One region of the Aeromonas sp. ASNIH7 genome, then DNA from elsewhere that is predicted to be linked to it. Evidence: riboswitches for the same ligand, from Rfam matches in the RefSeq annotation. Region 1 holds a riboswitch; the other holds the start of a gene.
The links. Region 1 has a riboswitch for thiamine pyrophosphate ahead of thiB (thiamine ABC transporter substrate binding subunit). Riboswitches for the same ligand answer to the same signal wherever they lie in the genome.
Positions count from the first base shown of each region.

Region 2: another riboswitch for thiamine pyrophosphate. It lies ahead of thiC (phosphomethylpyrimidine synthase ThiC); the one in region 1 lies ahead of thiB (thiamine ABC transporter substrate binding subunit).

Region 1 is NZ_CP026226.1:1,189,270-1,197,442, forward strand. It holds gene leuA (2-isopropylmalate synthase) at 1-33, shown strand, start outside; gene leuB (3-isopropylmalate dehydrogenase) at 145-1,230, shown strand; gene leuC (3-isopropylmalate dehydratase large subunit) at 1,263-2,660, shown strand; gene leuD (3-isopropylmalate dehydratase small subunit) at 2,673-3,272, shown strand; gene C2U47_RS05405 (hypothetical protein) at 3,385-4,314, shown strand; gene C2U47_RS05410 (PilZ domain-containing protein) at 4,366-4,656, opposite strand; TPP riboswitch at 4,748-4,838, shown strand; gene thiB (thiamine ABC transporter substrate binding subunit) at 4,922-5,902, shown strand; gene thiP (thiamine/thiamine pyrophosphate ABC transporter permease) at 5,878-7,506, shown strand; gene thiQ (thiamine ABC transporter ATP-binding protein) at 7,647-8,173, shown strand, end outside.
Region 2 is NZ_CP026226.1:1,666,143-1,674,315, reverse strand. It holds gene C2U47_RS07885 (Gfo/Idh/MocA family oxidoreductase) at 1-729, shown strand, start outside; gene rimK (30S ribosomal protein S6--L-glutamate ligase) at 922-1,818, shown strand; gene C2U47_RS07875 (sensor histidine kinase) at 1,973-3,229, opposite strand; gene C2U47_RS07870 (response regulator transcription factor) at 3,226-3,894, opposite strand; gene C2U47_RS07865 (hypothetical protein) at 3,985-4,413, shown strand; gene C2U47_RS07860 (hypothetical protein) at 4,492-4,980, shown strand; TPP riboswitch at 5,043-5,156, shown strand; gene thiC (phosphomethylpyrimidine synthase ThiC) at 5,414-7,405, shown strand; gene thiE (thiamine phosphate synthase) at 7,402-8,173, shown strand, end outside.

The DNA of each region.
Region 1 (8,173 bases):
CGCAACCACACCATCAAATCGGAAACCGTCTGAGCCCGCCGCCGGACAAGATGACAGCATGACATGGGGAGGACCGGGGCCAGGGCAGTGGCCCGGACCGGCCTCCCGGATGAAACGGAATCACACTATCAAGACGGAGAGAGTATGAGCAGTTATCGGATCGCAGTATTGCCGGGTGACGGCATTGGCCCGGAAGTGATGGCTGAGGCCATCAAGGTACTGGAAAAGGTGCAGACCAAATTCGGCTTCTCCCTCGACTATGACCGTCACGACGTCGGCGGCATCGCCATCGACAACCACGGCACACCGCTGCCCCAGAGCACGATCAAAGGCTGCGAAGCGGCCGATGCGGTGCTGTTCGGATCGGTGGGTGGCCCCAAGTGGGAGCACCTGCCGCCCAACGATCAGCCGGAGCGCGGTGCCCTGCTGCCCCTGCGTGCCCACTTCAAACTGTTCTGCAACCTGCGCCCGGCCCGCATCTACACCGGTCTGGAGCAGTTCTCCCCGCTGCGTGCCGACATCTCCGATCGCGGCTTCGACATCGCCTGCGTGCGCGAGCTGACCGGCGGCATCTATTTCGGCCAGCCCAAGGGGCGTGAAGGGGAAGGCGCCACCGAGAAGGCCTTCGACACCGAGGTGTACCACCGCTTCGAGATCGAGCGCATCGCCAAGATAGCGTTTGAGTCGGCCCGGGTGCGCAAGTCCAGGGTCACCTCCATCGACAAGGCCAACGTGCTCGCCTCCTCCATCCTGTGGCGCGAGGTGGTGACCGAGGTCGCCAAGTCCTACCCGGACGTGGCCCTGAACCACATGTACATCGACAACGCCACCATGCAGCTCATCAAGGATCCGTCCCAGTTCGACGTGCTGCTCTGCTCCAACCTGTTCGGTGACATCCTCTCCGACGAGTGCGCCATGATCACTGGCTCCATGGGCCTGCTCCCCTCCGCCAGCCTTAACGAATCCGGCTTCGGCCTGTTCGAGCCGGCCGGTGGCTCGGCCCCGGATATCGCCGGCAAGGGGATTGCGAATCCCATCGCCCAGATCCTCTCCGCCGCCCTGATGCTGCGCTACAGTCTCGGCCAGGAAGCCGCCGCCCAGGCCATCGAGCAAGCCGTGGCCCAGACCCTGGCAGAAGGCTATTTCACCGCCGACCTGCATCAGGCCAGCGCCACGCACCCGGTGCAGAGCACGGCCGACATGGGCAGCCAGATCGCCGCGCGCATCTGATCCCACGGCATCGATAACAAGGAAACCGAGCAATGTCCAAGACCCTCTATCAGAAAGTGTTCGACGCCCACGTGGTGCGGGAAGTGGAAGGGGAAACCCCTCTCATCTACATCGACCGTCATCTGGTGCATGAAGTGACCAGCCCCCAGGCATTCGACGGCCTGCGCGCCATGAACCGCCAGCTGCGTCGCCCGGATCTGACCTGGGCCACCATGGATCACAACGTCTCCACCACCACCAAGGACATCGCCGCCTCCGGCGAGATGGCCCGCATCCAGATGGAGACACTCGCCGCCAACTGCAAGGCGTTCGGGGTTCGTCTCTATGACTTGAACCACAAATACCAGGGCATCGTCCACGTGATGGGCCCCGAGCTCGGCATCACATTGCCCGGCACCACCATCGTCTGCGGTGACTCCCACACCGCCACCCACGGCGCCTTCGGGTCGCTCGCATTCGGTATCGGCACCTCCGAAGTGGAACACGTAATGGCCACCCAGACCCTGAAACAGGGCCGCGCCAGGACCATGCGTATCTCTGTCAACGGCAAGCTGGCCGCAGGCATCAGCGCCAAAGACGTGGTGCTCGCCATCATCGGCAAGGTGGGTCACGCAGGCGGGACCGGCTACGTGGTGGAGTTCGCCGGTGAAGCCATCGAGGGGCTCACCATGGAAGGGCGCATGACGGTGTGCAACATGGCCATCGAGCTCGGCGCCAAAGCGGGCATGATTGCCCCCGACCAGACCACCATCGACTACATCCGTGGCAAGGAGTTCGCTCCCAAGGGGGAGGCGCTGGAGCAGGCCATCGCCTACTGGCTGACCCTCAAGAGCGACGAGGGTGCCCACTTCGATGCCGAAGTGGTGCTCGACGCCGCCGACATCGCCCCGCAAGTGACCTGGGGCACCAACCCGGGCCAGGTGATTGCCGTCAATGAGCCCATCCCTGCCCCGGAATCCTTCGCCGATCCGGTGGAGCAGCAGTCCGCCCGCAAGGCCCTCGCCTACATGGACCTGCAACCGGGCCAGAAGCTCTCCGACGTGGCCATCGACAAGGTGTTCATCGGTTCGTGCACCAACAGCCGCATCGAGGATCTGCGCGCTGCCGCCGCCATCGCCCGTGGCCGCAAGGTCGCCGCCGGGGTACAGGCCCTGGTGGTGCCGGGCTCCGAGCAGGTGAAGGCCCAGGCCGAGGCCGAGGGGCTGGACAAGATCTTCATCGAGGCAGGCTTTGAGTGGCGTTTGCCCGGCTGCTCCATGTGTCTGGCCATGAACAACGACCGGCTGCAACCGGGGGAGCGCTGCGCCTCCACCAGCAACCGCAACTTCGAGGGGCGTCAGGGTCGTGCCGGTCGCACCCACCTGGTGAGCCCGGCCATGGCCGCCGCCGCCGCCGTCACCGGCCGCTTCGCCGACATTCGTGCACTGTAAGAGGGAACGTACATGACAGGTTTCAAACAGCATAAAGGGATCGTCGTTCCCCTCGACAGCGCCAACGTCGACACCGACGCCATCATTCCCAAGCAGTTCCTGCAGAAGGTGAACCGCATCGGCTTTGGCAAGCACCTGTTCCACGACTGGCGCTTCCTGGACGATGCAGGGGAACAGCCCAACCCGGAGTTCGTACTGAACAAACCGCAATTCGCTGGTGCCAGCATCCTGCTGGCCCGCGAGAACTTCGGCTGCGGCTCGAGTCGTGAGCACGCCCCCTGGGCGCTGGCGGACTACGGCTTCAAGACCATGATCGCCCCGAGCTTTGCCGACATCTTCTACGGCAACGCCATCAACAACGGCATGGTGCCGGTTCGTCTGAAAGAGGAGGAGGTCGACGCCCTGTTCCAGCTGGTCGCCGCCCAGCCGGGTATCGAGATCGAAGTGGATCTGGAGGCCAACCAGGTGCGTGCAGGCAGCCTCACGTTCCGCTTCGAAATCGACGAGTTCCGTCGCTACTGTCTGCTCAACGGGCTGGATGCCATCGGTCTGACCCTGCAGCACGAGGCCGCCATCAGCGCCTTCGAGGCGAAGCAGCCAAGCTGGATTTGACGAGCCTGCGACAAGAAAGCGAGTAGAATCAACAGGGAGCCGAGGCTCCCTGTTTTATTGTCGGGTCGCTGTACAAAGCCCGCCACCTCTGCATGTCCGACAGGAGACACCTATGTCCGCAAGGGGCGCCCTTTCATTGCTCTGCCTGCTGCTCAGCCTCCCGGCCCTGGGCGGGCAGACCTCTTTCACCAACAGTGGCGGCCAGCTCAACGTTGGCTGGCAGGACAAGGAGGGCAAGGCGCAGCAGCTCAGCTACCGGCTGGAGGCGGGCAAGCTGCCCCCTCTCATCGCTTACCGTCCGGCCAGGATGCAGGAAGACGTACTGCAAAGCCTGCTGCAACAGGCCCCCCTGGCGTTCCCCGAGGTGCAGTTCTCCCTCGTTCGCCCCGCCATGAGCCTCAGCATCAAGAGCCGCAACGCCGACAAGGCGCGGGAAGCCTCCCAATGGGTCAAGCCCGAGCAGGCCAAACTGGAGGCCGCCTGGCTCACGCAGCACTACTTCCAGCCCTTCACTGCCCCCGACGGCGCTCCCGCCATCAAGCAGGATCATGTGCGCATCGCCCTGGAGAGCCGGGACGAACTGGCCCCGTTGATGGAGCAGCTCAAGCAGGAAGGGGCCACCGAGACCGAGGCGCGCCAAAAGACGGTGGCCCACATGCTCGACTTCATCCAGGCCATCCCCTATCAACTGCTCGACAGCCAGTCGGGCCGCTCTGGCAAGGGGTTTCTGAGCCCGCGCCAGGTGCTGGAGCAGAACCGGGGGGATTGCGACAGCAAGGTGACCCTGATGGCCGCCCTGCTGGCCCAGGGGTATCCCGATCTCAAGCAGGCCATGGTGTTCGTGCCGGGACATGCCCTGCTGGGGGTGGCCCTGCCAGCCAAACCGGGGGAAGCCACCTTGAGCCGGGCGGGGGAGACCTACCTCCTGATGGAGCCGACCGGCCCGGCCCAGCTGCCCATGGGCCAGCTCGCGCCCACCAGCAAGACGCTGGTCGACAGCGGCCAGTTGAGCGTGCAGCCGGTGCAGGATGAGGGGAAATGAGACAGGCCAGCCCATGGCTGGCCTGTCTCGAGGAGGACGGGCGCCCGGGTCTCAGGTGAGGGAGAGAAACTCCAGCGCCAGCAGGAGACCGTCTTCTTCCTCCAGCACCCGCACGATGCGAGCCTGGGCCTCGAAGGGAGGCAGAAGATTGCTGCTGGTCGCCAGGCTCACCCGGATGGGCTGGGCCAGATCGAACGCGTGCTTGTTCACCTCGACGCCCATGCCGTTGGCGCTGAGATCCCGGCAGACCCCCTCCAGCACCTGCTGATGCTGGAACAGGGTGACGGGGGCATTGATGACCATGCGCTGGAAGGCACGTCTTTCCTTGGTGCTGGTGATCACTGGGGACTTCCTCCTTGGTGGTGGCTCGCACGATGCGGCCCGTGAAACATAGTGCTGGCCTCCCCCCAGGAACGCCAATACAATGCGATGCGTTGCTCAAACGGGGTGCGGTTTACCGCTGAGATTATACCCGTGAACCTGATCCAGATAATGCTGGCGGAGGAATTTGAGGCATGGCGCGCGTTTTTTGTGCCCTCATCCGCCGGCGCTCACCACACGCGAGGTGCCATTGATGAGCACCCCGACATCCACAGGAGTGCCATTGATGAAGACCCTGCTGCTGATCGCCACCAGCCTGCTCTCTGCCCAGGCGTTTGCCGCCGACACCCTCACCGTCTACACCTACGGCTCCTTCGCCGCCGAATGGGGGCCGGGCCCCAAAATCAAGCAGGCCTTCGAGAAGGAGTGCGGCTGCACCCTCAATCTGGTGCCCCTCGAGGATGGCGTCGCCATCCTCAACCGGCTGCGGCTGGAAGGCCAGCACAGCAAGGCCGACATGGTGCTGGGGCTGGACGATGCCCTCATCAGCGAGGCCAAGCAGAGCGGCCTGTTCGCCCCCCATTCCACCAGGCTCGATGGTCTCAAGGTACCGGGTGGCTGGCAAGACGACACCTTTGTCCCCTATGACTACGGCTACTTCGCCTTCGTCTATGACAGCAACAAGCTCAAGCAGCCCCCCAAGAGCCTGAAGGAGCTGGTGGCACGTCCCGATATCAAGGTGATCTATCAGGATCCCCGCACCTCCACCCCTGGTCAGGGGCTGATGCTCTGGATGAAGTCGGTCTACGGGGATGAGGCACCGACCGCCTGGGCGCAACTGGCCAAAAAGACGGTCACCGTCACCAAGGGGTGGTCAGAGGCCTACGGCATGTTCCTCGACGGCGAGGCGGACATGGTGCTCTCCTACACCACCTCCCCCGCCTATCACCTGATCACCGAGAGCAAACCCCAGTACCGGGCGGCCGCGTTCGAGGAGGGTCACTACCGCCAGGTGGAAGTGGCGGCCAAGCTCAAGGGCGCCACACAGGGCAAACTGGCTGACCAATTCCTGCAATTCATGGTGAGCCCCGCCTTCCAGAACGAGATCCCCGGCGGCAACTGGATGTATCCGGTGACAGACGTGGTGCTGCCCAAGGGGTTCGAACAGATGATCACCGTAGCTAAGCCGCTCACCTTCAGCTCTGACGAGGTGGCCGCCAACCGCAAGGGGTGGATCCGCGAATGGCTGCAAGCTGTTACCCAGTGAGTTCAGGTCGTCGCACCCTCTGGTGGCTGCCCGGCAGTGCAGCCACCCTGGTCATCCTGCTGCTCTCCATTGGGCCGCTGGTCGCCCTGTTGTGGCAGGCGGGGGCCCTCTCCCCCCGCGCCCTGCTAGGCGATCCCTACCTGCGCCACGTGCTGGGTTTCAGCCTCTGGCAGGCACTGCTCTCCACCCTGCTGAGCCTGGGGCTTGCCATCCCGGTGGCCAGGGCCCTGGCGCGACGCCGTTTCACCGGACGCCGCCTGCTGCTCAAGCTGTTCGGCCTCTCCCTGGTACTGCCGGTCATCATCGCCATCTTCGGCATGGTGGCGGTGCACGGTCGCCAGGGCTGGCTGCCGCAACTGCTGCACGGCCTGGGCCTGGACCCCGGCAACTACCTCTATGGCCTGTTCGGCATCCTGCTGGCCCATGTCTTCTTCAACATGCCGCTGGCCGCCCGCCTCATTCTGCAGAGCATAGAGAGCATCCCCGAGTCCTCCTGGCGCCTCGCCAGCCAGCTCGGCATGCGCTCCTCCCACATCTTCCGGCTGCTGGAGTGGCCGCTCATCCGCAGCATCTTGCCGGGGCTCGCCAGCCTCATCTTCATGCTCTGCTTCACCAGCTTCACCACAGTGCTGGCGCTCGGGGGCGGCCCCAAGTCCACCACACTGGAGGTGGCTGTCTACCAGGCGCTGCGCTTTGACTTCGATCTCGCCACCGCTGGCGGGCTCGCCCTGGTGCAACTACTGCTGACCCTGGCCCTGCTCCTGCTGCAACACAAGCTGCAGACCACCCCGGCCAGTCGCCTCACCAGCCGTCGCCCCTGCCTGCGTCCCGACAGACACCAGAAGGGCAGCGCTCTGGTGGATGGCCTGGTCCTGACCATGGGGCTCGCCATCTTCCTGCCGCCCCTGCTGGCCATCGTGGTCGCCGGGTTCAACCCCGGTCTGCTGGCGGCGCTCGGCTCACCCCGGCTGTGGCAGGCAGGGGGACAGTCCCTGGGCATAGCCCTGGCGGCGGGCTCCCTGGCCACTTTGCTCGGCGCCGGGCTGCTGCTCACCAGCCGGCATCTGAGGGTGCGGGATCGCAAACGGCGGGCCGCCGCCCTGTGGGAGGCCAGCGGTTCCATGATCCTGATGATCCCGGCGGTGGTGCTCTCCACCGGCCTCTTCATCCTGTTCATGCCCTTCACCGACGTCTTTGCCCTGGGCCCCTGGCTGGTGGTGCTGGTCAACGCCCTGATGGCGCTGCCCTATGTGCTGCGCACCCTCTCGGCCCCCATGCAACTGGTGGTGCGCCAGTACGATCGGCTGGCGGACAGCCTGGGGGTGCGCGGCCTGCATCGCCTGCGCCTGGTGGAGTGGCCCCTGCTACGCCGTCCGCTGGCCCTGGCCATGGCTCTCTCGATGATATTGTCCCTCGGGGATCTCGGGGCCATCGCCATGTTCGGCAGCCAGACCCTCACTACCCTGCCCTGGCTGCTCTATCAACAGCTCGGCAGCTACCGGCTGACCGAGGCGGCCGCCACCGCCCTGCTGCTGCTCACCCTCTGCTTCTCCCTGTTCTGGCTGGTGGAGCGGGGACTGGGAGGCAGGCATGTGGATCACTGATCCCCGGCGGCATTGCCGCCTCCCTGCCCCCGGATCCGTCCAGGCATGCCCCTGGGGTGTCCCTTGGAGCAGTCACTCACGCTATCTTTCATCAATTTTTCTTACTTGTTGTTCTATAAAACGACATTCAGGAGCCAAACATGCTGGTAATTGAGGAACTGGTCACCAGTTATCCCGACTGGCAGGTGACCTTCAGTGCGACCTTGCCCAAGGGGGAGATCACCGCCCTCATCGGTCCGAGCGGCGCCGGCAAGTCCACCCTGCTCGGCATGATCGCGGGCTTCGTGCCGGTGGAGTCGGGCACCCTCACCTTCGACGGCCAGGATCTGCTGTCACTGGGCCCCGCCGAGCGCCCGGTCACCACCCTGTTCCAGGATCACAACCTCTTCCTGCACCTGTCGGTGTTCGACAACATCGCCATCGGCCTGCATCCCGGCCTGCGCTTGAATCCGGCCCAGAAAAGGCAGGTGCAGGAGGCCGCTGACAAGGTGGGCCTGGGGGAGATGCTGACGCGCCTGCCGGAGCAGCTCTCCGGCGGCCAGCAGCAGCGGGTGGGGCTGGCCCGCGCCCTGGTGCGGGGCAGGCCGCTGCTGCTGCTGGACGAGCCCTTCTCGGCCCTCGATCCGGCCCTGCGCCGGGAGATGCTGGCGGAGGTCGCCCGCCTCGC
Region 2 (8,173 bases), 480 kb from region 1:
CTGGATCACTGGATGGCCCGCAATGCCGTCCAGCAGTTGCTGCTGAGCGGCAAACTGGATGAAGGCTGGCAGCCTCGGGAACCAGAGGGCGCCGGGGTCGGGCTGGCCACCCTCGCCGATATCAGCGCGGTGGAGGGCTTTTTGCTGGAACCCTGCGGCCTGGACGAGGCTGGGCATCCCTATGCCCTCAACTTCGCCACCGGGGAGCCGGATCGGCGGGTCCTGCGCCATCCAGACGGGGTGATCCTCGACATCGGTACCCATCTGCTGGCGATGATCCGGGAGCTGCTGGTGGCCCTGGGTGGGGACGACCGCCTGCACCTGATCGCGGAGGGCGTCTGCGACCGGCTGGGGCAGCCCATCCGGCGCGGGGATCTGGAGACCGCCGAGGGGCGGGCCTGCCTGCGCGGCGAGGCGGCAGGGGTGCCCCTGACCCTCTGGCTCGACAAGTATGCCGGTCCCGGGGTGGAGAAGAAGGGGCTTTGCCTGCACTTCAAAGACGGGCGGCGCATCGAGCTGCTTCGCCGCGGCAACCTGGAGTGGCTGCACCATCACGACGTCGACGGGATGCGGGGCTGGCAACATGAGGGTCCCCTCTATTGCCACTGCATCGCCCAGACCCTGCTGGTCCCCGTGCCTTTGGGAGGCTGGGCCGGCACCACGGCGCGCCGTTTGCAGGAGGTCGCCCTGCTGCTTGAGTTGCAACAAGGGCTGCGCGGCCCCCATTGACGTCGCTGTGCGCCATCCGGCATGAGGGCTGGTGGCTGGTGCCGTCTTGCAGAACGGTCCGTTCTTGAGTGCAGCACTCTCGGTTTTTGCCCGTTCTTGCAGAACCGCGCATGGTGAGGGGAAAGGATTGGCGTTGCCAGTCGTTCATGGCACCTTATACTCTCCAGTCCGATTATCAGGTCTGCCATTTCCATGAATATTGCCATTTTATCCCGTGAGCCCAACAACTACTCCACCCGCCGTCTGGTCGAGGTGGCCCGGGCCCGTGGGCATCAGGTCGAGGTGCTCGACACCCTGCGCTGCTACATGAACATCGCCTCCCACAGCCCCTCCATCCATTACGAAGGACGGGAGCTGGAGAGCTATGACGCCGTGATCCCGCGCATCGGTGCCAGCATCACCTTCTATGGCACCGCCGTGCTGCGCCAGTTCGAGATGATGAGCACCATGGCCCTCAACAGCTCGGTGGCCATCTCCCGCTCCCGGGACAAGCTGCGCGCCATGCAGCTGCTCTCCCGCCACGGCATCGGCCTGCCGGTGACCGGCTATGCCCACAGCACCCACGACGTACCGGATCTCATCACCATGGTGGGGGGCGCCCCCCTGGTGGTGAAGCTGCTGGAGGGCACCCAGGGGATTGGCGTGGTGCTGTGCGAGACCCAGAAGGCCGCCGAGAGCGTCATCGAGGCCTTTATCCAGACCAACAACAACATCCTGGTGCAGGAGTACATCCGCGAGGCCAACGGCGCCGATATCCGCTGCCTGGTGGTCAACGGCAAGGTGGTGGCCGCCATGCGCCGCCAGGCCCAGCCGGGGGAGTTTCGCTCCAACCTGCACCGGGGCGGCACAGCCGAAGCCATCAAGATCACGCCGGAAGAGCGTGCCACCGCCGTGCAGGCCGCCAAGATCATGGGGCTGGACGTGGCCGGGGTGGACATCCTGCGTAGCGCCCGCGGCCCGCTGGTGCTGGAGGTGAACTCCTCCCCCGGTCTGCAGGGGGTGGAAGCCGCCTCCGGCAAGGACGTGGCGGGCAAGATCATCGAGTTCCTCGAGCTCAAGGCGAGCCGCAAGCACAAGCCGGCGGAATGAGTCCAAAACGAGTGTCAGACAGGTAAACACAGGGCGCCCTCGGGCGCCTTGTTGCTATCTGGCGGGTGGGCTGGAAGGCAGCGGGCTTGCCGGGAACTGTCTCCCTTCTCCCGCTGTGTTGAACAGCCGGGGAGAAGGGCCGGGGATGAGGGGGTTATACCGCCCCGGGGGCGCCGGGGATCATCACCAGCCGGGCGCTGAAGACCCCCTCCACCAGGTGGGTCTCAATCTGCCAGCCCAGCTTCTCGCAGATGCGCTGGATGATGGTGAGGCCGCAGCCGTAGCCGAGGATCTGATCCGGCGCGGCGGCGGTGGGGTTGCTGATGGTGAGCACCTGCTCGTGCAGGGTGATCTCGATGTGCCCCTCGGCGTAGCTCAGGGCGTTTTTCAAGAGGTTGCCGAGGGCGATGGCGAGCAGAGAGAGGGGAGCCTGCACCTCGCTCTCCTCGTCCAGTTGCAGGCGAATGTCCAGCGTCTCCCGTTGCAGCAGGGGGGCGAGGCGGGTCAGCTCCCGGCGAATGAGCGGCGCCACCTGCTGGGGCGGGCGTTCCACGGCCTCCTTGCGTCCCAGCAGCAGGAAGGTTTCGGTGAGCAGGGCCATCTCGTCGGCGGCGGCGCGGATGCGGCTGACGGCGCGGGCTGCCGGGGCGGGCAGGTCATTCACCTTGCCGAGCAGGGCCGCGGATCCCTGGATCACCATGTTGGGGGTGCGCAGCTCGTGGCTGGCAAAGCGGCTGAACTCCTGTTCACGGGCAAACACGGCGGCTACCTCGTGCTTGCCCGCCAGCAGCGCCTGCTCTATCTCTCGCAGCTCCTGCCAGGGGGCATCGGGCACGAAGTCCCCCTGATCCGGGGTCAGGTGGGCGACCCGCTGGCGCAGCCGCTCCAGCGGCCTGGTGATGTGACGCACCAGCCAGATGCCGAAGGCGAGGCTCCCCAGCAGCAGAGCCAGGCCGATGAGGCGGGTCACCAGATGCAGCTTGGCTTCGTAAGGGTCCAGGTAGTCGTCCGCATCGTCGTTGAACACCAGATAGAGCAGCCCCTGACCCGAGGGGTGGGCGCGTACCAGGAAGTGCTTGTCCTCCCGGCCCAGCTGATGCTCGAAGAAGCCGGGGCTCTGGTAGGCCTTGAGCCAGGCGGGCAGGCGGCCCGCCTCTGTCCAGTAGCTGGAGAACTGGCGCGGGCTGGGGGCGGGGGCCGCCATTCCGAGGCGCAACCAGTCGTCGTCATAGCGGGTTGCCTCCGCCTCCAGCCAGTGGCGCAGGCTCAGCTCCTCCATCTTGTTCTCGGCCACCACCATCAGCAGGCTCAGGATCACCAGCAGCAGCAGACCGGCCCCTCCCAGCGCCAGCACCAGGCGCCGGCGCAGGCTCGGCAGGCCGGGGGCAAGGGGCGGCGTCGGGTTCGTCATGGGGTCACCAGCCGGTAGCCCTGGCCGTGCAGGGTCTCCAGCATGGGGGTGGGGAAGGGCTTGTCGAGGACATTGCGCAGGGCATAGATGTGGCTGCGCAGGGCGTCGGAGTCGGGCTCCTCGTCGCCCCAGACGGTGTCGAGCACCTCCTGGCGCGTCACCAGCTGGGGCGCGCGCTTCACCAGCAGGGTGAGGATCTGGAACGGGATCTTGCCGAGTTTGAGCTCCACCCCGGCGCGGGTGGCGCGGCCGCTGGCGGGATCCACCGTCAGATCGCCAAAGCAGAGCACGCCCATGTCCCCTCTGGGGCCACGCAGGCTGAGGGCCTCCAGGCGCACCTCCAGCTCCTCCATGGCGAACGGCTTGACCAGATAGTCGTCGCCCCCCGCCCGAAAGCCTGCCAGCTTGTCCTCCAGGCTGTCACGGGCGGTGAGAAAGAGCACCGGGGTCGCGATGCCGTCCGCACGCAGCCGCTCCACGGTACGCAGGCCGTCGAGGCGCGGCATCATGACGTCCATGATGATGACGTCGAAGCGCTCCTGGGCCAGCAGTTGCAGGGCCGCCTGGCCGTGATAGGCGCAGTCCACCCTGTGCCCGGCCAGCGCCAGATAGTCCATGATGGTCTCCGCCACCTGGGGACTGTCTTCCACCACCAGTATTTTCATGCTCTGATCTCCTGGTCTGTGCCGCTATTTCACGGCCATTTCACACCGGATGGGTCATCCTGTGTGCCAGTGTAACCCCGAGGATCCCCGATGAAGAAGTCTCTCCGCGCCTTCTGGTTATTGATTCTATTGCCTTTTGGTCTGGTGCAGGCGGCCGAGTTCAAGCTCACGGGCCGCACCACCTGGCAGCTTGGCCAGTTGATGGTCAACGGCATTCCCTTCGTGATCGATGAGCGCACCCGCTTCAAGGATGGCCTGGATGAGGACGATCTCGGCGGGACCTGGGTCGATCTGGAAGGGGTCGTGCAGGAGACGGCGGCAGGGGAGCGGCGGCTCGTTCGCGAGGTGGAGGCGCTGGAGGAGGAGGACGAGATGGAACTGGAAGGGCCGGTGGAAGGGGGACGGATCTGGGGTTATGTCACCTCGGATGGGAGCCTCTCCCCGTTCGAGGGACGCTGGCTGGAGCTGGAGTGCAAGTTTGACGGCATGCGCCTGAGCCAGTGCCGGGAGGATGACTGACCGGTCAGGGCGGACCGGGAAAAATTGCCCGTCCGGGGCCATAGTTAAACCTCACCCCGTGACCCCGGACCGCCTGCCATGACCCGAACCGCACTCTGCCTGCTGCTGTTGCCCTTCTGCACCCTTGCCGACGACGCCGAGCTCTGGCTGGTGGAGCTGGAGCACAACGACGGGGTGCGCCTGCAATTCCAGGGGGCTGAGCTGGAGCTCGGCAGTGCCGAACTGCACGGCGTGGCGCAGCCGGACGGGCTCGTGCCCGGCATGCACCTCGCGATCCAGAGCCGCTACGGCGTCGCCGAGACGATCCGGGTGCTCGACGGGGCGCCGGATCCGGCGCTCGGGGCCAGCTGGCGGCGGGCGGAGGATCGACTGCTCACCCATAATCAGCAGGCATTGCTGCTACAGGATCTCGGCGTGCTGGTGTTTGATGCTGACACTCGCTGGATCAACGGCAGCACCGCCGATCTGCAACCGGGTCGCCGCCTGGTGCTGAGCCGGGATGAAGAGGGCCGCCTCACCGATATCCTCATTCCTGACCCCGAGGATCCCCTCGACGCCGAAGAGTGAGACCTCTCTCCCTTTCCCCTTGTTAATGGCTTGTACTTTAAATTTCCCCACTTATACTGGCGCACATCTTGTCGGAGTGCTGACCGTCGAACGACGCTAAGCTGAGACCGTTAATTCGGGATCCGTGGAACCTGATCAGGTTAAGACCTGCGAAGGGAAACAAGGGTAACTTGCGGGTTACCGCGCCGGGGAAGGCACACCTTCCCGCCAGCCAGAGGCAGACCGCCTCTGGCTGCCACAGGCGCACAGGGGGAGGTTGTCCCGCCGGGCCGTCAGGCCTGCGGATCTGCCACACAGGGCAGAGGGACGGCAGAGCAGGGAAGATCCATGCCCGGCTCACTCCCCCGAGCACACCCCGCCGCAAGTTCATCTTCTCCTCGAACTCCAGACAAGCAAACACCCATAACTTCAACCAGTTAATGTGAGTTTTGCTATGTCTACCAATGTTTCTGATACCACCAAATCCAGCCGCCGCGAGCAGCGCTCCAGCGCCCAGACCTTTATCGACAACCTCAAGGGGATGGCTCACCCCAACTCCCGCCGCATCTTTATCCAGGGTTCTCGCCCTGACATCCGGGTGCCTTTGCGGGAAATCCAGCTGGCCGACACCTTCGTCGGCGGCACCAAGGAGGCTCCCCAGTTCGAGCCCAACGAGCCGGTGCCGGTTTACGATACCTCGGGCCCCTATGGGGAAGAGGCCGCCCCCATCGACGTGCGCCGTGGTCTGCCGCGCCTGCGCGAAGCCTGGGTGCTGGAGCGTGCTGACACCGACGCGCTGGACGGGCTGAGCTCCACCTTCACTCAGGAGCGCCTGGCGGACGAGGGGCTGGATCACCTGCGTTTCGAACATTTGCCGAGCGCCCGCCGCGCCAAGCCGGGCCGCCGGGTCACCCAGCTGCACTATGCCCGCCAAGGCATCGTCACCCCCGAGATGGAATTTATCGCCATCCGCGAGAACATGGGCCGCGAGCGAGTGCGCTCCGAGCTCCTGCGCACCCAGCACCCGGGTCAGGGCTTTGGCGCCAGACTGCCCCAGAACATCACCCCCGAGTTCGTGCGCGATGAGGTGGCCGCCGGTCGCGCCATCATCCCCAGCAACATCAACCACCCGGAAGCGGAGCCCATGATCATCGGCCGCAACTTCCTGGTGAAGATCAACGCCAACATCGGCAACTCGGCGGTCACTTCCAGCATCGAAGAGGAAGTGGAGAAGCTGGTCTGGTCCACCCGCTGGGGCGCCGATACCGTGATGGATCTCTCCACCGGCCGCTACATCCACGAGACCCGCGAGTGGATCCTGCGCAACAGCCCGGTGCCCATCGGTACCGTGCCCATCTATCAGGCGCTGGAGAAGACCAACGGCATCGCCGAGGATCTCACCTGGGAGCTGTTCCGCGACACCCTGCTGGAGCAGGCCGAGCAGGGGGTGGACTACTTCACCATTCACGCAGGCGTCTTGCTGCGCTTCGTGCCCATGACCGCCAAGCGCCTCACCGGCATCGTCTCCCGTGGTGGCAGCATCATGGCCAAGTGGTGCCTGTCGCACCACAAGGAGAACTTCCTCTACGAGCACTTCCGCGAGATCTGCGAGATCTGCGCCGCCTACGACGTCAGTCTGTCGCTGGGGGACGGTCTGCGTCCGGGCTCCGTCTATGACGCCAACGACGAGGCCCAGTTCGCCGAGCTGCGCACCCTGGGCGAGCTCACCAAGATTGCCTGGGAATACGACGTGCAGGTGATGATCGAGGGCCCCGGCCACGTGCCCATGCACATGATCGAGCGCAACATGACCGAGCAGCTGGAGCACTGCCACGAGGCGCCCTTCTATACCCTGGGCCCGCTCACCACCGACATTGCCCCGGGGTACGATCACTTCACCTCCGGCATCGGCGCCGCGCTCATCGGCTGGTACGGCTGCGCCATGCTCTGCTACGTGACCCCCAAGGAACACCTGGGCCTGCCCAACAAGGAGGATGTGAAGCAGGGGCTCATTACCTACAAGATCGCCGCCCACGCAGCGGATCTGGCCAAGGGCCACCCGGGCGCCCAGATCCGCGACAACGCCATGTCCAAGGCGCGCTTCGAGTTCCGCTGGGAGGATCAGTTCAACCTGGCCCTGGATCCCGACACCGCCCGCGCCTACCACGACGAGACCCTGCCTCAGGAGTCCGGCAAGGTGGCACACTTCTGCTCCATGTGCGGGCCCAAGTTCTGCTCCATGAAGATCACCCAGGACGTGCGCGACTACGCCGCCAAGCTGGAAGCCGTAGAGATAAAGCTGGTCGGCATGGACGGTCAGCAGGAGCGGGTGGTGGCCGAGGTCGAGAGCGGTATGGCCCGCATGGCTGAAACCTTCAAGGAGACCGGCGGCGAGATCTACCATCAGGCGGCGACCCTGAAGCAGGCCGCAGGGGAGGAGGCGTGAGCAGCGAGCGCGGGGCTGTCAGCCCCGCCGACCTGCCCGCCGTGACGCAGGCCCGCCCCGTGGTCTGGACCATCGCCGGGTCCGACTCCGGCGGTGGGGCCGGCATTCAGGCCGACTTGCACACAATGCATGACCTCGGCGTGCACGGCTGCTCCGTCATCTCCGCCATCACGGCCCAGAACTCGGTGGCGGTGAAGATGGTCGACCCCGTGCTGATGCAGACCTTCGCCGCCCAGATCGATGCCCTGGGGCTGGATCTGCCACCCGCCGCCATCAAGATCGGCCTGCTGCCGACCCGGCTGCACGTGGAGGTGCTGGCCCGTCGCCTGGCAGCCACCCCGGCCCCCTTCGTGGTCTACGACCCGGTGGCCATCGCCAGCACCGGCACCCCCATGGCGGAGCCCGGCATGCTGGTGGCGGTGCGCGAGCACCTGCTGCCGCGCCTCTCCTTGATCACCCCCAACGGTCCCGAGCTGGAAGCCCTGACCGGCCTGCCCGCCACCAGTCCCGAGCTGGTGCGCCTCGCCGCCCGGCGGCTGCGCGAACTCGGCGCTCGCGCCGTGCTGGTCAAGGGGGGCCACCTTGAATGGGGCGGGGATCTCTGCCTCGACTACTACCAGGACGAGAGCCGCGAATTCTGGCTCGCCGCGCCGCGCCTCGATACCCGCCACGGCCACGGCACCGGTTGCGCTTACGCCAGCGCCATCGCCGCCGTGGTGGCGCAGGATTACCCGCTGGAGGACGCCATCACCCTGGCGCGGGCCTACC